DNA from 2 places in the Streptomyces sp. NPDC098781 genome. Region 2 is predicted to be linked to the other one. Evidence: riboswitches for the same ligand, from Rfam matches in the RefSeq annotation. Region 2 holds a riboswitch; the other holds the start of a gene.
What was found. A riboswitch is a leader RNA that binds a small molecule or an ion and turns the genes downstream of it on or off. The one in region 2 is predicted to bind cobalamin.

Region 1: linked by a shared signal. The riboswitch ahead of ACIQWG_RS30015 (ABC transporter substrate-binding protein) and the one ahead of ACIQWG_RS00500 (CbtB-domain containing protein) in region 2 are both predicted to bind cobalamin.

The regions. Positions count from the first base shown of each region.
Region 1 covers NZ_JBIWAK010000008.1:158,330-162,497, reverse strand. Annotated here, with positions in the region: gene ACIQWG_RS30020 (FecCD family ABC transporter permease) at 1-637, opposite strand, end outside; gene ACIQWG_RS30015 (ABC transporter substrate-binding protein) at 634-1,662, opposite strand; cobalamin riboswitch at 1,723-1,898, opposite strand; gene ACIQWG_RS30010 (methylmalonyl-CoA mutase family protein) at 2,040-3,842, shown strand; gene scpA (methylmalonyl-CoA mutase) at 3,842-4,168, shown strand, end outside.
Region 2 covers NZ_JBIWAK010000001.1:100,007-104,174, forward strand. Annotated here, with positions in the region: gene ACIQWG_RS00485 (enoyl-CoA hydratase/isomerase family protein) at 1-86, shown strand, start outside; gene mmsB (3-hydroxyisobutyrate dehydrogenase) at 83-979, shown strand; gene ACIQWG_RS00495 (enoyl-CoA hydratase) at 976-1,788, shown strand; cobalamin riboswitch at 1,842-1,995, shown strand; gene ACIQWG_RS00500 (CbtB-domain containing protein) at 2,033-2,254, shown strand; gene ACIQWG_RS00505 (CbtA family protein) at 2,276-3,028, shown strand; gene ACIQWG_RS00510 (hypothetical protein) at 3,182-3,529, shown strand; gene ACIQWG_RS00515 (histidine phosphatase family protein) at 3,540-4,130, opposite strand.

The sequences.
Region 1 (4,168 bases), on a different contig from region 2:
AGACGGCGAGAACCACGGCCAGTACGGCGGCGCAGAGCAGCACCTGTCCCCAGTCGGCGCCGGTGAGCGAGCCCAGCAGCCAGAACAGCACACCCCGGGTGGTCTCGGCGTCGGCGGAGGTCAGCACGATGAACGAGGTCAGCGCGGAGAACAGCTGCATGGCGGCCACCCCGGACAGCACCACCCGGTCCGTGCTGCCGCCGAGCGAGTGGCTGAGCAACAGGACCATCGCGAAGGAGAGCAGCGCGCCGAGGAAGGCGCCCGCCGACAGCGACACCACTCCCCCGCCCACGCCCAGCACGACGACGGCGACGGCTCCCGTGGACGCTCCCGAGGACACCCCGAGCACGAACGGATCGGCCAGCGGATTGCGCAGCAGCGACTGCATCACCGCTCCGCACACGGCGAGCCCGGCCCCGCACACGGCGGCGAGCAGGGTGCGCGGCATCCGCAGGTTCCACACGATGCCGTCCCGCAGCGGCGCCAACGTGCTCTCCCCTAGGCCGAGATGGGCGGCGACCGCGGCCCACACGTCCGCCGTCGAGATGTCGGCGGGCCCGATCGTCACCGCGACGGCCACCGAAGCGAGCAGCGCGGCGAACCCGCCGCCGGTCAACAGCAGCGTACGGGCGCTCACTTGCCGAGCCCGAAGTCGCGCAGCCCGGCGGCGACCTGCTCGATCCCTTCGATCGTGCGGATGGACGGGTTCATCGCCTGCCCGCTGAGCAGGACGTACCGCTTCTTCTTCACCGCGGTCAGGTTGCGGGTGGCCGGGTTGGTCTCCAGGAAGCGGATCTTGGCCGCGGCGCTCTCCGCGGTCTGCTGCTTGCGGGTGAGGTCGCCGATCACGAGGACGTCGGGGTCCCGGTCGGCGACCGTCTCCCAGCCGATCTGGGGCCATTCGTCATGGGTGTCGGAGAAGGTGTTCTCGGCGCCCACGGCACGGGTGACGGCACCGGGCGCGCCGCAGCAGCCCGCGAGGTAGGGCGACTGGGAGTTGGCGAACCAGTACATGAGGGAGACACCGGAGGCGTCCAGACCGTCGGTCGCCTCGCGTACCCGCCGCTTCAGCTCGGCGACGAGCTTCTCGCCGCGCTCGTCGACGCCGAAGGCCCGTGCCAGGTCGCGTATCTCGCCGTACACGACGTCGAGGGTGAGCGGCTTGCTGCGCGATCCGTCTCCGCCGCTGTCGTTGTCCTTGCCCGCGGAACAGTCGGAGGGCGAGACGTAGGTGGGCACGCCGAGCTTCTCGAACTGCTCGCGGGTGGCGACGCCGCCCTTGCCGAGAGTGGAGACGAAGGAGGCGGTGACGAAGTCGGGTTCGGCGTCCAGGACCTTCTCGAAGGAGGGCGCGTCGTCCGCGAGCCGCGGCACGGAGGCGTTGGCCTTCTCCAGCCCCTTCATCACCGGGTCCGTCCAGGTCGCCGTACCGGCGACACGGTCGGCGAGACCGAGGGAGAGCAGGATCTCCGTGGTGCCCTGGTTGAGGGAGACCACGCGCCGGGGCGCCGACTTCAGGGTGACCTTCCGGCCGCAGTTGTCGATCGTGCGGGGATAGCCGGCGGCGGACGTCTGCGCCGCCTTCGAGTCGTCGCCGCCGGAGGAACCGCAGGCGGTGAGGAGCAGGGCGGATGCCAGAAGAAGCGCGGGGGTGCGGAGCAAGGGCTTTCCTCGGGGTCTGGGCTCGTACGCGGAGCCTGGCCTACGGACGACCTCGGCACCCGGGGGTGCCAAGGTGCCAGCAGGTCTTCGGACTCGGGTTCGTCCGGCCGCGGCGCCTTCCCGGTCTCCCAGTGGCAGTTGCCCCGCCCGTCCCCCTCACCGCTGCGCGTCAGTTCCGGATTCGCACCGGATTCCCTGGCCTCGGGTGTGGCTCGACTGGCCCGACGAGGCTATCAAGCCCGCCTTGTCGCGGGGTCGTTCGACCGGTCGCCGCCAGGGCCGACGGGAGACGGAGACCCAGGTCACAATCTGGAAGAGGGCAAGGTCACAGCCGTGCCCTCTGCTGCTCCTTTGATGATCTGGCCTAGCATCCGAGCATGACGGTCCTGCCTGACGACGGGCTCTCGCTGGCCGCCGAGTTCCCTGACGCGACCCATGAGCAGTGGCAACACCTGGTGGAGGGTGTGCTGCGCAAGGCGGGCAAGGAAGTCTCGGGCCCGGCCGCGGAAGAAGCCCTGTCCACCGCCCTGGAGGACGGGTTGCGCACCCGCCCTCTGTACAGCGCGCACGACGCCGCGCCCGACGCCGGTCTGCCCGGGTTCGCCCCGTTCGTCCGCGGTAGTCGCCCCGAGGGGAACACGGCCGGCGGCTGGGACGTCCGGCAGCGGCACTCCGCGCTCACCGACGGCGTGGTGCTGGCCGACCTGGAGAACGGCGTCACCTCGCTCTGGCTGGTCCTCGGCGAGGGCGGCATCCCGGTGGCGGAGCTCGGCCGCGCCCTGGAGGGCGTCTACCTCGACCTGGCCCCGGTCGTCCTCGACGCGGGCGCCGACGTGGAGCCCGCCGCGCGCGAGCTGCTGCGGCTGTACGAGGAGAAGGGCGTCGCCAAGGAGGCGGCGCGCGGCAACCTCGGCGCCGATCCGCTCGGCCACGAGGCACGTACCGGAAAGTCCTCGGCGTTCGCGCCCGTCGCCTCGCTGGCCCGTGCGTGCGCCCAGGAGTACCCGGGGCTGCGGGCCCTGACCGTGGACGCGCTGCCGTACCACGAGGCCGGTGGCTCGGCGGCCCAGGAGCTGGGCAGCTCGCTGGCGACCGGTGTCGCCTATCTGCGGGATCTGACCGAGGCCGGGCTGACGGTCGAACAGGCTGCCGCGCAGCTGGAGTTCCGGTACGCCGCCACCGCCGACCAGTTCCTGACCGTCGCCAAGCTGCGGGCCGCGCGCCGGCTGTGGGCGCGGGTCACCGAGGTGTGCGGGGCACCGAGCGCCCAGGTGCAGCACGCCGTCACCTCGCCGGTGATGATGACGCGCCGCGACCCCTGGGTGAACATGCTGCGCACGACGGTCGCCACGCTGGCCGCCGGCGTCGGCGGCGCCGACTCCGTGACCGTGCTGCCCTTCGACCACGCGCTCGGCCTGCCGGACGCGTTCGCGCGGCGCATCGCCCGCAACACCTCGACCATCCTCATCGAGGAGTCGCACCTCGCCCGGGTGATCGACCCGGCGGGCGGCTCCTGGTACGTGGAGCGGATGACCGACGAGCTCGCCCACGCCGGCTGGGAGTTCTTCCAGCGGATCGAGCAGGCCGGCGGACAGGCGGCCGCGCTGCGCTCCGGACAGCTCGGCCAGGACCTCGCCGACACCTGGCAGGCGCGCAGCGGCAAGCTCGCCAAGCGCCGCGAACCCATCACCGGCGTCAGCGAGTTCCCCCACCTCGCCGAGCAGCCCGTCAAGCGCGAGCCCGCTCCCGCACCTCTCTCCGGTGGCCTTCCGCGGGTGCGGCGCGACGAGGCGTACGAGGCGCTGCGCGCCCGCTCCGACGCCCACCTGGCGGCCACCGGCTCCCGGCCCCGGGTCTTCCTGGCCGCGCTCGGCCCGGCGGCGGCCCACACCGCGCGCCTCACCTTCGCCTCGAACCTCTTCCAGGCGGGCGGCATCGAGCCGGTCACCGAGGGCACGTTCGAGGAGAGCGGTGCCACCGAGGTCTGCCTGTGCTCCAGTGACACCGTGTACGAGGAGCAGGCGCGGACCGAGGCCGGCCGGTTGAAGGCGGCCGGCGCCTCGCATGTGTTCCTCGCCGGGCGGCCCGGGAATCACCACGATGTCGACTCGTACGTCTTCGCCGGCTGTGACGCCGTCGCCGTGCTGTCCGCCACCCTCGACCGCATGGGAGTGTCCTGATGGGAATCCCCGACTTCTCCGGGATCGAACTCGGGGAGCCGAGGACCGACGCCGGTGCCGAGGAGTGGCAGAAGGCCGCCGGGAACGACGGGACCTTCTGGGAGACCCCGGAGGGCATCGCGGTCAAGCCGCTGTACACCGGCCGTGACCTGGAGGGCCTGGACTTCCTCGGCACGTACCCGGGCATGGCGCCGTATCTGCGCGGCCCGTACCCGACGATGTACGTCAACCAGCCCTGGACGATCCGCCAGTACGCGGGCTTCTCCACCGCCGAGGAGTCCAACGCCTTCTACCGGCGCAACCTGGCGGCCGGCCAGAAGGGCCTG
Region 2 (4,168 bases):
TGGAGCGCTTCTTCACCCCGCTCGGCGAGCGTGAGCTCTCACTCGCCGACCGCCGGCCCGAGAGCACTCAGGAGGTGCCGTGGTGAGCAGGACCGTAGCCTTCATCGGACTGGGGCACATGGGCGGCCCGATGGCCGCCAACCTCGCGAAGGCCGGGCACCGGATCCTCGGCCACGACCTGGTTCCGGCCCTCGTGGAAGCCGCCGCCGGGCAGGGCGTCGAGCCCGCCGGCTCGGCCGCCGAGGCCGTGGCCGGCGCGGACCTCGTGATCAGCATGCTGCCCGCCGGGCGCCATGTGCTCGGCCTCTACGACGACATCCTCGGCGCGGCCCGCCCCGGCACCCTCTTCGTCGACTGCTCGACCATCGATGTCGCCGACGCCCGCACCGCCCACGAACAGGCCGTCGCCGCCGGCATGCGAGCCCTGGACGCCCCGGTGTCCGGCGGGGTCGTCGGCGCCGAGGCGGCCACGCTCACCTTCATGGCGGGCGGCGGGGAGGCCGAGTTCGCGGAGGCCGAGCCGCTGCTCGCCGCCATGGGCAAGCGGGCCGTGCACTGCGGCGGCGCGGGCGCCGGGCAGGCGGCCAAGATCTGCAACAACATGATCCTCGGTGTGTCGATGATCGCCGTCAGCGAGGCTTTCGTACTCGCCGAGAGCCTCGGACTGTCCCATCAGGCCCTGTACGACGTGGCGTCCACCGCGTCCGGGCAGTGCTGGGCGCTGACCGTCAACTGCCCGGTGCCGGGCCCGGTGCCGGGCAGCCCCGCCAACCGCGACTACCGCCCCGGCTTCGCCGCCCCGCTGATGGCCAAGGACCTGGGACTGGCGGCCAACGCCCTGCGGGAAGGCGGGGTGCGGGCGGAACTCGGGTTGCGCGCGGCCGAGTTGTACGCCGCGTACGCCGAAGGGGACGGAGCGGACGAGGACTTCTCCGGGATCGTGCGGACCATCAGGAAGCAGAGTGGGGAGAAGCCATGAGCACGGACAGCACGGACAGCACGGACAGCACGGACGAGGCGTACGAGACGATCCTCGTCGAGCGCAAGGGCCGTACCGCCCTGCTCACCCTCAACCGCCCCAAGGCACTCAACGCCCTCAACCTCAAGGTGATGGAGGAGGTCGTCGCCGCCACCGAGGCCCTGGACCGGGACCCCGACTGCGGCTGCATCGTGATCACCGGTTCGGCGAAGGCGTTCGCGGCCGGGGCCGACATCAAGGAGATGCGGCCGCAGGGGTACATGGACATGTACCTGAGCGACTGGTTCACGGCCTGGGACCGGCTGGGGCAGCTGCGCACACCGACCGTCGCCGCGGTCTCCGGGTACGCGCTGGGCGGCGGCTGCGAACTGGCGATGCTCTGCGACATCCTGCTCGCCGCCGACACCGCCGTGTTCGGGCAGCCCGAGATCAAGCTCGGCGTCATCCCCGGCATCGGCGGCTCGCAGCGGCTCACGCGGGCGGTCGGCAAGGCCAAGGCCATGGAACTGTGCCTGACCGGGCGCACCATGGACGCCGCCGAGGCCGAGCGTGCGGGACTGGTCTCGCGGATCGTGCCCGCCGACGAATTGATCGGGGAGGCCCTGAACGTCGCCGAGACCGTGGCGGGCATGTCGCTGCCGGTCGCGATGATGGCCAAGGAGGCGGTGGCACGGTCCTTCGAGACGACGCTCGCGGAGGGAGTCCGCTTCGAACGGCGGCTCTTCCACGCGGTGTTCGCGACGGCGGACCAGAAGGAGGGCATGGACGCCTTCGTCGACAAACGACCGCCCTCCTTCGGCCACAGGTAAGCGCGCGGTGAGAGCAGGGTGAGAGCCGGTTCCCACCGGTCGACTCGGTATAGGTCTCACACCGGCCGAGGGGTAGCGTCGTCTCGATATCGACGACGGCGCCACGGAAGCCGGTGGGAATCCGGCACGGTCGCGCCACTGTGAACGGTGTGCCCCATCCCGGGGCACACCGTGAGTCAGACCCGGGCCCGTCGTCCTGTGCTTCACCCAGATGGGACGCGAACTCCCTTAAGGAGGCCCTGCCATGGCGCAGCATGTCGCCCCGCCGACAGCCACCACCGCCGCTCTCCCCGCCAAGCTGCCGATCGGCGCGATCGTCCCGTGGGCGGTCTTCTTCGGCATCCTGATGCTGGTCCTGCTGTACTTCGTCGGCGCCGAGCAGGGCGCCACCTCCGTCGTCTCCGGCGAGGACGTCCACGAGTGGGTGCACGACGCCCGCCACCTGCTCGGCTTCCCCTGCCACTGACACCGGGGAGCCGACACCCTCATGAACTCCGCAACCGTCAGAAACCTGCTCGTGCGCGGCATGCTCGCCGGCCTCGCCGCCGGCGTGCTCGCCCTCGTCGTCGCGTACTTCCTCGGTGAACCGAACGTGGACAGGGCGATCGGCTTCGAGGAGGCCCACTCCCACGAGCACGAGATGGAGATCGTCTCCCGCTCCGTTCAGTCCACCGCGGGACTGGCCACCGGCGTCCTGATCTACGGGGTCGCCTTCGGCGGTATCGCCGCCCTGGCGTACTGCTTCGCCCTCGGACGGGTGGGCCGCTTCGGTCCGCGGGCCACCGCACTGCTGCTGTCCGGCTGTGCGCTGCTCGCCGTCTACGTGGTGCCGTTCCTGAAGTACCCGGCCAACCCGCCGGCCGTCGGCGACCCCGACACCATCGGCAAGCGGACCACCCTGTACTTCCTGATGATGCTGCTCAGTGTGCTGCTGGCGATCGCCGCCACCCTCCTGGGCAGGCGACTGGCGCCCGCGACGGGGGCGTGGTGGGCGACGGTCTCGGCGGTGGCCGCCTTCGCCCTGGTCATCGGGATCGCGTACGCGGTCCTTCCGGTCATCGACGAGGTGCCGGCCGGTTTCCCGGCCTCCGTGCTGTGGCGGTTCCGGCTGTCCGCGCTGGCCATCCAGGTCACGCTGTGGACCGGATTCGGCTTGCTGTTCGGCGAGCTGGCCGAGCGTCTGCTCGATCCCAAGCCCGCGACAGCGGCCGTGAGCGGGCCCGTCACCGCTCCCAACTGACCTGATCCGCCGGACGTTCGAGGGCCCGTGGAACCATCCAGGGGCCCTTTCGCGTTGTGAGTGAACCAACCCCTTCGCATCACGGTCATCCTCCATGGATGGGAAGGGACCGTCGGACGGGACGACGAGTCGGGCGAGGAGCGGAGGAACCGAGTGGCCAAACGACCCCAGCCACGGCACATCACTCTCGGCGGGCGCGAGGCGGTTGCGCTCACGGTCGAGGAGTACGAGCAACTGATCGCCAGTCGCCGGCAGATCGGCGGCCAGAGCGCCCGGGTGCGCGTGCTCGCTCAACGGGCCAGGCGCACTGAGCAGTTGCTCGAAGAGCTGGAGCTTCTGGTCGGTTCACCGGCGGGCTGCGGCGAACAGCCCGGGTCCGGCCCGGAGGAAGCGCCGGCACCGTGTCCGGCCGATGGGTCCAGGACGTCGGACGCGCCCGTCGGCTGTCTGCGCTGCGCGATCGCGAACCTGCTCCGGCGCCACCGCGACCTGGCCTCCTGAACCGGTTCGGCTACGCAGCGCCGTCGGTCTCCGGCACGTCCAGCGGGCGCCCCAGCCGCAGATTCCAGCGCCCGGACCGGCCACTGAGTTCCGTCGCCGTCAGCGGGGGGACGTCCAGCCGCCAGAAGGCCGCGGACGGCAGGCGCAGTGCGTGGACGACGGCGGCTCGCACGACCTCCGGCTCCACCACGGCGAGCACCCGCCCGTCCGTCTCCCGGCCGGCGTCCAGCCAGCGCCCGACCCGAGCGCAGACATCCTCGACCGACTCCCCGCCGTGCGGAGCGCAGGCCGGATCGCTCAGCCACCGCGCCATCGACTCCGGCTCGGCGGCGGCGACCTCGTCCAGCACCAGGCCTCGCCACCGGCCCACGTCCAGGGGTGCCAGATCCGCCACCTCCTCGCCATGGAGCCCCAGGGCCACGGCCGTCTCCCCGCACCGCACACTCCCGGACGCCACGACACGCCCACCCGAGGGCAGCGCCCCGGCCGCCGCACGGGCCCGAGCCGTCCCCGCGTCGTCGATCCCCACGCCGTCGTCGAAACGGGCCTGCCGCAGCGACCGGCTCGTGGCGGGAGAGATGAGCATGATTCGGCTGGCCACGGGTGACGCCTCCTGGTGCCGTCGCGGATTCGGGTCTC